One region of the Weizmannia sp. FSL W8-0676 genome, then DNA from elsewhere that is predicted to be linked to it. Evidence: predicted binding sites of a transcription regulator. Region 1 holds the regulator's gene; the other holds the start of a gene.
What was found. Region 1 encodes LexA, which represses DNA repair genes until DNA is damaged. Its sites were predicted from a motif close to CGAACATATGTTCG; they were not measured.
Positions count from the first base shown of each region.

Region 2: addB (helicase-exonuclease AddAB subunit AddB) is a predicted target of LexA. The motif match lies at 3,325-3,338, and genes of this name have one in related genera.

Region 1 covers NZ_CP151954.1:1,627,548-1,632,945, reverse strand. The annotation lists gene NST20_RS07925 (dynamin family protein) at 1-1,698, shown strand, start outside; gene NST20_RS07920 (MerR family transcriptional regulator) at 1,793-2,182, shown strand; gene glnA (type I glutamate--ammonia ligase) at 2,252-3,589, shown strand; gene lexA (transcriptional repressor LexA) at 3,808-4,428, opposite strand; gene NST20_RS07905 (hypothetical protein) at 4,503-4,661, shown strand; gene NST20_RS07900 (LysM peptidoglycan-binding domain-containing protein) at 4,636-4,974, shown strand; gene NST20_RS07895 (recombinase family protein) at 4,971-5,398, shown strand, end outside.
Region 2 covers NZ_CP151954.1:925,265-930,662, forward strand. The annotation lists gene NST20_RS04345 (M48 family metallopeptidase) at 1-1,050, shown strand, start outside; gene NST20_RS04350 (IDEAL domain-containing protein) at 1,179-1,412, opposite strand; gene NST20_RS04355 (competence protein ComK) at 1,603-2,130, shown strand; gene NST20_RS04360 (TIGR00266 family protein) at 2,258-3,049, shown strand; gene addB (helicase-exonuclease AddAB subunit AddB) at 3,398-5,398, shown strand, end outside.

The DNA.
Region 1 (5,398 bases):
GCGTTCAGCGCGGGAAAATCGTCTTTTGCAAACGCGCTTGCCGGCGAAAAAGTGCTGCCAGTTTCACCGAATCCGACAACAGCAGCCATTTGCCGGATCTGCCCGCCTGATGCGGCACATCCGCATAAAACGGCAGCCGTCCAGCTGAAAACGGAGGCACAGATGCTGGAAGATGTCAACAAGTCGCTCGCTGTTTTCGGGCTCGGCTGCCGTTCTTTCGGGGAAGCGCTTGAAAAAATTGAAACTTTGCACGCAAAAGAAACGAGCAAAGCAAACGAAAAAGTCCATCTCTCTTTTTTGCGTGCCTTTGCGAAAGGCTTCCCTGATTTCAACGGGCGGGCCGGGCAGAACTTGAATGCCGGAATGGAAGCGTTCCGCCGGTTTGTTGCCGATGAAACCCAGTCTTGTTTTGTTGAGTCCATTGATTTGTTTTATGATTGCCCGTTCACAAGGCTTGGCATTACGCTGGTCGATACGCCCGGAGCCGACTCGATCAATGCCCGTCATACCGGCGTGGCATTTGAATATATTAAAGACTCGGATGCGGTTTTCTTCGTCACATACTATAACCATGCCTTCGCGCGCGCAGACAGGGAATTTCTCATCCAGCTCGGGCGGGTAAAAGAAGCATTTGAACTGGATAAGATGTTTTTTATTGTCAATGCGATTGATCTTGCCTCGTCCGGTGAAGAATATAAAGAAGTGATGGACTATGTCAGGGGGCAGCTGCTCCATTTTGGCATCCGCAACCCGCGCCTGTATGGTGTATCAAGCCTGCTTGCGCTTTCAGGCAGGCGGAAGGAAGCGAAAATGGCCGAATTTGAAGCCGGGTTCCGCCAATTTCTCGACCATGATTTGCTGAATATGGTGCTTCAGTCCGCACAAAACGAGCTGGAACGCGGCCTCGAAATGGTGGATGCCGTGATCCGCGATGCCAATGAATCAATTGAAACAAAGAAAGCGAAACGGGAACTCCTCCGGAAACGGCGGGAAGAGGCAGAAGCCATTTTGAAAAATACAAAGCTGGCGTTCTTCACAGACAGCGTTATGCAGGAGCAGAAGGAGCTGCTCTATTACGTGAAACAGCGTGTTTTTTACCGCTTCGCCGACTTTTTCAAGGAAGCTTTTAATCCGGCAACGGTAAAGGCAGCGAAAGATTTGCCGGGCGCCCTTCAGGAGCTTGCAGAACTCGTCGGTTATGATTTTGCGCAGGAGATGCGGGCGACAAATGTAAGGCTTGAAGCCCATTGCCGGAATTTATTCGCCTCCCAAAGCGCGGAATGGAACAGGGAGATAAAACGTTTGCTTCCTGATTTGTCCGTCAGTACGTTTGAAGCGGGCGCACACGCTACGCCTGATTTTCCTGCGGCTTTTTTGGAGACGGATTTGAAGCCTTTTGAAAAGGCATTCCGCCATTTTAAAAATGCACGCACCTTTTTTGAAAAAGGAGGAAAAGCCGGCATGCAGGAAGAACTGCAGGACGTGTTCGAACCGCTTGCACAGCAGTATCTTGACGTGCAGGGAGAAAAGCTTGCCGGTTCGTTCCGATCATGGCTGGAGGAAGAGTTTGCAAAAATGCAATCGGAAGCTTTGCTCGATATTGCCGAACAGTTCGATGCCCGCCTTGAAGCCCTTAGAAAGAGCGTGGACGTGGCAGAATGGATGGAAATCCGCGAAAAACTCGTTTTGCCTTCCTAAGGGCAATAAAAATGATGTGAGAAAACTTAACATTTTGTTGACAAAAAAACTCACATCGAATATAGTAAAAATATAAAGAAAAGGAGCGTATAACATGGGTCGAAAAGAAATCCGCCGTTCGATGCCGCTTTTGCCGATCGGGACTGTTATGAAACTGACAGATTTATCGGCCCGGCAGATCCGTTATTATGAAGAACATGAGCTGATTACACCGGCAAGGACGGAAGGCAACCGCCGCCTTTATTCCTTAAATGATGTCGACCGGCTTCTTGATATTAAAGATTTGCTGGATCAGGGGATCAATATTGCGGGTATCAAAAAAATCTTATTGATGAACGACCACCGCGGAACCGGGCCGGTACTCGTCAAAAATCATGTAACGGATGAAGAAATCCGCAAACGGCTTCGCCAGGAACTGCTGCAGGCCGGCCGTTTTCAAAGCCCGAGCCAGCGGTTGAGCGATGCGCCCCGTTTTTTCCATTAACGTTGTTGAAAAGCTAGTTTTATAGCTTAGATATATACTTTTTATTGCCTAAAGGGAGGAATACTGTTCATGCCTAAGTTTACACGCGAAGATATTTTGAAGAATGCCGAAGAACAAAATGTGAAATTCATCCGCTTGCAGTTCACGGATATTTTAGGGACGATTAAAAACGTCGAAATCCCGCTCAGCCAGCTTGAAAAAGCGCTCGACAATAAAATCATGTTCGACGGCTCTTCGATTGAAGGATTTGTCCGGATTGAAGAATCGGATATGTATCTGTATCCGGACTATGATACATGGGTTATTTTCCCGTGGACGGCTGAGAAAGGGAAAGTTGCCCGCCTGATTTGCGATATTTATAATCCGGACGGCACCCCGTTTGAAGGAGATCCGCGGAATAACCTGAAGCGAGTATTGAAAGAAATGGAAGAACTTGGCTTCACGAGTTTTAATCTTGGGCCTGAACCGGAATTCTTCCTCTTTAAGCTGAATGAAAAAAATGAACCGACCCTTGAGCTGAATGACAACGGTGGCTATTTTGACCTGGCGCCGACGGATCTTGGCGAAAACTGCCGGCGCGACATCGTATTGGAACTCGAGGAAATGGGCTTTGAAATTGAAGCATCCCACCATGAAGTTGCGCCTGGCCAGCACGAAATTGATTTTAAATATGCGGATGCTGTCAGGGCATGCGACAATATCCAGACCTTTAAACTGGTGGTCAAGACAATTGCACGCAAACACGGCCTGCATGCGACGTTTATGCCGAAACCGTTGTTTGGCGTGAACGGCTCCGGGATGCACTCCAATCTTTCGCTCTTTAAAGGAAAAGAAAATGCATTCTATGATCCGAACGATGCAGAACTGCAGCTGAGCGATACGGCATACCAGTTCATCGCCGGCATCATAAAGCATGCGCCGAACTTTACGGCCGTAACGAATCCGACGGTGAACTCCTATAAACGGCTTGTGCCGGGTTATGAAGCGCCTTGTTATGTTGCTTGGTCCGCCCGCAACCGCAGCCCGCTCATGCGTATTCCGGCTTCCCGCGGCTTAAGCACGCGCGTTGAAGTGCGCAGTGTTGACCCGTCTGCGAACCCGTACCTCGCGCTCGCCGTCCTGTTAAAAGCAGGGCTTGACGGCATCGCGAACAAATTGCAGGCGCCGGAACCAGTCGACCGCAACATCTATGTCATGACGAAAGAAGAAAGAGAAGAAGCCGGCATTGTCGACCTCCCGGGCACGCTGCTGCAGGCGCTGGAAAACTTAAAATCGGATGAAGTAATGGTAGACGCCCTTGGCGATCACATCATCGAACACTTCCTTGAAGCAAAGGAAATTGAATGGGATATGTTCCGCACACAAGTCCACCAATGGGAACGCGACCAGTATATCGAAATGTATTAAGCAAGAAACCCCTTGAAGCGTAAGGCTTTGAGGGGTTTTTGTTTAATGGGCAGTTTCCCATCTCACGCTCAGAAAAACAAAATGCCCGATAATTGCCCCGTTTTTTCCTTCAAAAATAGATTGGAAGCCCGGAAAACCTCAAGTGCCACAGGCATTTTTGCCATCAAACTCGCATATGCTCTATTAAAAAAGAAGCAGCCGAAACTGCCTCTTTTTGATCAGTGCACCATTTGCCTGTACAGCCCGATGACAACGCCGAGAATGGTGACGTTTTTCAATATGATCGGTTCCATTGTCTGGTTTTCAGGCTGCAGCCGGAAGTAGTCTTTTTCCTTGAAAAATCTTTTTACTGTCGCTTCATTTTCATCTGTCATGGCGACCACGATATCCCCGTTGCTTGCCGTCTGCTGGGAGCGGACAATCACATAATCGCCGTTTAAAATCCCTGCATCCACCATGCTGTCCCCTTCGATTTCCAGCATATAGACGGACTCGTCAGACGGGACAAGATGTTCCGGAAGCGGAAAATACTCTTCAATATTTTCTACAGCCGTAATCGGTATGCCTGCTGTTACCTTTCCGACGATAGGCACATTGACAACATTTTGGGCCGGTATTTCTTCATCATGGTCCAAAATTTCAATCGCTCTCGGCTTTGTAGGGTCGCGCCTGATCAGCCCTTTGCTTTCAAGCCTTGCGAGATGGCCATGGACAGTTGAACTGGAAGCAAGCCCGACTGCCTGGCCAATTTCCCGCACGGAAGGGGGATAGCCTTTTGTTTTGACTTCATGCTTGATGAAATCAAGTATCGCCTGTTGCCGTTTTGATAGTTTTGCCATTATATCCACCTCGTCGCAGTTTTGTTTGGCACCCGCGCTGCGTACGGGGACGCAAACGGGAGGAATGCCATTATTTGCTATTATTATATCACATTGCAGAAGATAAAACAAACGTAAGTTCGAAAAAAATGTTGACGAAAAACAGGCGTTCGTTTTATAATAGAACTGGTGATTGGACGAACGAATATTCGCGGGAGGAAGATGGAGATGTCACGATTATGGAAAAAGTATAATTATGTTATGATTTTAGCAGGGCTTGCGCTTGTTTTCGGATTTTTCATGATTGGAAGTCTGCGGGATCCATCCCCACACTATATCAAAATCAGCGTTACAGAGGGCGAGACGCTTTGGAATATCGCCGGTCAGTATGCAGAACAGGGCAAAATGTCGAGGGAAGCATTTATCAGCTGGGTTGAGCGCCATAATGGGATTAACGGCAACATGATCAAAGCCGGCGAAAAAATTGTCATTCCGGTAGAAAAAAATGAAATCAGGGATGATAAAAGGGAACTTGCGATGAAATCACAATGGGAGACGAAAAAATGAAAGTTGTTTTATATTGCAGAGTAAGCACGGAAAAAGAAAGCCAGGAAACTTCTTTGGCGAGGCAGCGGGAAGAGCTGGAGAAGCTTTCGGATTCCCGCGGTTTTCAAGTGGCCGGGGTGATCTGCGACCGGGCAAGCGGCTACGACCTGGACAGGCCCGGTATCCTTGAACTTCTTGATATCATTGGAAATGAAAAGGTTGACGCCGTACTGGTGCAGGATGAAACACGGATTGGAAGAGGAAATGCAAAAATTGCACTGCTCCATTTTTTATATAAAAAAGGGGTCAAAGTATATTGTTATGCACAAAACGGTGAACTCGAACTTTCGGAATCCGATTCAATGGTGTTGAAAATTGTCAGCATGGTTGAAGAGTACCAGCGAAAGCTGCATAACTTAAAAATCAAAAGGGGGATGGAACGCGC
Region 2 (5,398 bases), 700 kb from region 1:
TTCCTGTCCGTGCCATATGAGTGGTTGTTTTATTTTTTGGTGCTTGTGCTTGGTATTTCCAAAATGTTTGAAAAATGGGCAGCGGCAGTTTCACACATCCGCCTCATTCAAACCGCGGTTTATTTCTTTTGGTTTTCGCTTGCAGCCTTTTTGTTTACCTTTCCGTTCGATTATTTGTCCCATCGTTTTTCAAAAGCGTACGGCATTTCCGCCCAAAATTTTGCAGGATGGATGAAAGATGAACTGACCGATTTCTGGGTGAATTTTGCCATCATGTTTGCTGTCGTCGCAGTATTGTACGCCCTGATGAAAAAATTCCGGCGGAAATGGTGGCTCCCGGCCTGGCTGCTTTCCATTCCTTTTACGGTGTTTATGATGTTTATCCAGCCGGTCGTGATTGATCCGCTGTATAACGATTTTTATCCGTTAAAAGACAAGGCACTGGAGGCGAAAATTCTGGCGCTTGCGGAAAAAGCACAAATTCCTGCTGACCATGTGTACGAAGTGAATATGTCGGAAAAAACAAACGCCCTGAATGCTTACGTCACCGGCATCGGCTCCAACTCAAGAATCGTGCTCTGGGACACGACCCTCAACCGTATGGATGATAAAGAAATTTTATTCGTGATGGCACACGAGATGGGGCATTATGTGGAAAAACATATATATTTCGGCATCGCGGGTTATATGTTGATGATGCTCATCGGGCTGTGGCTGATTGCCAGATGGATGAATGCGGTTGGGCGTTGGAAAGGAAGCGGGCGGTGGATGTCCGGGGTTTCCAGCATCAGCTCGCTGCCTTTATTTCTGCTTATTTCCTCAGTTCTGCTCTTTGCGTCGAGCCCGCTTACCAATTGGGCATCGCGCTATCAGGAAATGCGGGCGGACCGTTATGCCGTACAGATGACGCATGATAAAAAGTCCGGCATTGAAACGTTCCAAATTTTAACAAAAGCAGGTTTAAGCGAAGTCAATCCGCCGCTTCTCGTCAAAATATTTCGCTATGACCATCCGACAATACTGGAGCGGATCCGCATGCTGGAAGAATAAGGAATACTGAAAGTGCAGCAGGCGCGGCCTGTTCCGGGCAAAAATCTTTTGGCCGCGCTCTGCACCTGCCATTTTTATGCAAAAGAAAAGCCATGCAAACGGGCCGAGCCTGTTTGCATGGCCTGTATTTATCCAAATTGCAGGTTGATTTTTTTAAGTTCGTTCGTTAAATGCATGAACTGCTCCTCATCGCGGAGATCAAGTACATGGTCAATTTTTCTTAATAACTCTTCTCTTTTTTTGTTCAGCAGGATCTCATTCAGCAACATGTCCGTGTAAATGTGTTCCACAAATTTCTCCATCTGAATCCGGGACTTCGGGCTTTCTTTCGGCACGTCAGAGAAAGATTTTTTGTTTTCCATGTATGATCACCTTTTTCGCTTTTTTTTATTATACAGAGCATTTCAATAAAAAGCAATGTAAAAATTGAATTTTTCTGAAACGATTAACAAAGAAAAAAATGCATATTTTTAAAAAAAGTACTAGAAATGTAGGAAGATTGTACTATAATAGAGAGTGGATCATGAGAAAAATAAAATGGGGGAATGCATTATGCAACATGGACAATTGGACATTCATCCAAACACGATTGCGCTGATTCCTTGTCAGGAGGGGGGAGAAAAAGGGACCAAAATATTGGAAGTGGATCGGGAACGATTTGTGCCGGAACTTCCCCTGAATATCGTGAAAAAAAGCTGCAAATACTTTGGAAGCGATTACGAAGGAAGAAAAAATGCGACAAAAAGCCTGATTCATGTCCGGCACAAGCCGCCGATCCTCGTCGATCCCCATACAGCTACCATACTTTTTCCAACAAAATCGCCCAGCCAGCCGGATTGTATTTGGCTGATCTCCGGGCATATTAAAGACCACACCCCAGAAGGCAAAAAAACTGAAGTGGTTTTTTCAAACAATCAATCACTCGTGTTGCCAATCAGCTATGGATCGTTTATCAATCAGTACCATAAAGCGGCTGCTTTGCAGGTTGCATATGAAATCAACATCCGACGCTCCCGGATGCAATTCTTGAAACAACAGGGATATAGGGCGATGGAAGACAGCGGGCTGTATTGGATTTAAGCCTGGCAGGGAAGGGGGGTCCCTGCCTTTTCGTCCAATAAAACGAACGCTGCACGGGAAATAAAAATGAAACATTGCGAACTGCAAGTCCGTATACAGGGGGAGTGCATTTTGAGGAGGTAGGGAAATGAACAACCACGATATTGATTTTAAACTGGTCGGGGACGACATGCAGTTTGTTGAAGTAGAACTCGACCCGCAGGAGACCGTCATTGCCGAGGCCGGCAGCTTGATGATGATGGAAGACGGCATCCGGATGGAAACGATTTTTGGCGACGGCTCGGGCGGCCAGGGCGGCGGCATTATGGGAAAACTGTTCTCTGCAGGAAAACGGCTGATCACCGGTGAGAGCCTGTTTATGACCGCCTTTACAAACGAAGCCCGTGATAAAAAGCATGCAGCGTTTGCAGCGCCGTATCCGGGCAAGATTGTGCCGATGGATTTAAGCGAACTGGGCGGGAAAATCATTTGCCAGAAAGATGCATTTTTGGCAGCGGCAAAAGGGGTCTCAGTCGGCATTGAATTTCAGCGGAAACTCGGAACCGGATTTTTCGGCGGGGAAGGGTTTATCATGCAGAAGCTTGAGGGAGACGGCTTTGCCTTTATCCACGCTGGCGGCACGATCCAGAAACGCGAGCTCGCACCCGGCGAAACATTGAGGGTGGATACAGGCTGTCTTGTCGCCATGTCAAAGACGGTAGATTATGACATTGAATTTGTCAAAGGGATCAAAACAGCCCTTTTTGGGGGAGAGGGCCTGTTCTTTGCCACTTTGCGCGGGCCGGGGTCGGTCTGGGTGCAGTCGCTGCCATTCAGCCGCCTGGCCAGCCGCGTATTTGCCGCAATGCCGGCAGCGGGCGGTTCAAAGGATGAAGGCAGCATGGCAAAAGGCTTGTTTGATTTGTTTGACGGGGATTAAGAGGTGTGAAAGCACTGCATTTTGCGGGACGTTTCCCGGAACAGGCAGTGCTTTTTTTTCGGCATTATACGGCCGGAAGCAGGAGCGCGCCCTGATGGCGGTTCGCGGCCCCGTCCGGACGGGAAGGGCATCCGGATTGGATAGGAAGGATTTTTCCGGGGGCGGGAACAGGCAGTGTTTTACGTGGAAGCGGGCATCCCCCGGCAGAAAAAAACAGGAAGCATATTTTTTAGGCAAAAATGCTTGATTCATAGCACAATATCCGTTACAATAAAAGAACAAATGTTCCTTGTCCGGCATCTTTCCGGATATGGGGGCCAATGAGCTCATCAAAAGGAAGTGAACCAATTGTCCCTTCGATTTATTACCGGGCGCCCCGGGACAGGAAAGACAACTTTCATCCAACGTGAAATCAGGCAGAAACTGCTTGGCGATCCGGGCGGGGCACCGCTCATTTACCTTGTTCCGGAGCAAATGACTTTTTTATCGGAAACACGGCTTGCGCATGAACCTGAACTGGGCGGGATGATCCGTGCCCAGGTGTACAGTTTTACGCGCCTTGCCTGGAAAATATTGCAGGAAGTCGGCGGGATCAGCCGTACCCATGTATCGAGCAGCGGATTAAATATGCTCATTCGGAAAATTTTGGAAGACCAAAAAGAAGAACTGTCGGTTTTCACGCGGGCGGCGGATAAGACGGGCTTTATTGACAATGTCGAACGCATTCTGACTGAGTTCAAACGGTTTTGCGTCTCGCCTGCACAGCTTCAGGAAAAACGCGCCTCAATCGGGGAAGCGGACGGGGGAAGAGTGCTTTCCGACAAGCTGCACGATTTGGAACGCGTATATCAGGCATATGAGCAAAAGCTGGAAGGCAAATACATTGATTCAGAAGATTACTTGAGGCTGCTTGCTTCTGCCGTTGAAAAATCGCGCTATCTCCAAGATGCGGAAATTTATATAGACGGGTTCCATACTTTTAACCCGCAGGAATACCTGGTGATCGGGGAACTCTTGAAAAAATGCCGCCGCGTTACGGTTGCGCTCACAACGGACCGGGCTTTCCGCGGGAGGCAGCCGGATGATTTATACTTGTTCCGGATGCCGGGAGAAGCCTATGCACATATCTATGAACTGGCGCGCGCCTTTCAAATTGAAACGGAAGAAGACGTGGCGCTGTATGAACCGGCCCGTTTCAGGCATGAAAGTTTGCGCTTTTTGCAGTCCCGGTTTGAAGAACTGCCGTTTCCTTCTTTTCCGGGGGAAAGCAGCATCGAGATCTGGCAGGCGAACAACCGGCGGGCGGAAATCGAAGGCGTTGCCCGTTCTATCCGTGAAGCCGTCATGGAAGGCAGCTGCCGTTACCGTGATATTGCCATCCTTGTCCGCAACGGGGAGGCCTATCAGGATTTAATCGAAACGGTTTTTTACGATTATGATGTGCCGTATTTTATCGACAGAAAACGGCCGATGCTGAACCATCCGCTCATTGAACTGATCCGTTCGACTTTGGAAATCATCCGCGGCAACTGGCGTTATGAACCGGTTTTCCGTGCCATCAAAACAGAATTGCTGTTTCCGCCTGGAGATGCCCGCACGTTGCGTGAAAAAATGGACCGGCTTGAAAACTATTGCCTAGCTTACGGCATCCAGGGAGAACGCTGGACGAGCAGAAAAAGATGGGAATATAGGCGGATCCGCGGCCTCGAACTGGAAAACCTTCCGCAAACGGATGAGGAAAGAAAAATCGAACAGGAACTGAATGAACTCAGGCTTCTGGTCACAGCGCCGATTTTGCGCCTGTCGCGGCGTTTGAAGCGCGCCCGCACCGGAAAAGCGCTTTGTGAAGCATTGTATCTTTATCTCGAAGAATTGGAGATTCCGGAAAAACTGGAAGCGCTCCGGCTTGAAAAGGAAGAAGCGGGGGATCTTGTTGCTGCCAGGGAACACGACCAGGCATGGGATGAAGTCATGGGCGTTTTGGACCAGTATGTTGAAATCCTTGGCGATGGACCTGCTGATGTTGGGAAATTCTCTGCCATTATGGAAACCGGGCTTGAGTCATTAAAATTTTCCATTGTTCCACCGGCTTTGGACCAGGTGCTCGTGGCGAATCTGGAACAGTCCCGGCTGTCCGATGTCAAACTGGCATTTATTATCGGGGCCAATGACGGGGTCATGCCGGCGAAAATTTCCGAAGATGGCGTTTTAAATGATGAAGAGCGTGAATATTTGCGGCTGGAAGGGCTTGAAATCATGCCCGGCAGCAAAAGGCGCCTGCTGGACGAAGAATTTATTTTCTACCGGGCATTGACGACGCCGTCTGAAAAACTGGTTCTCTCTTTTCCG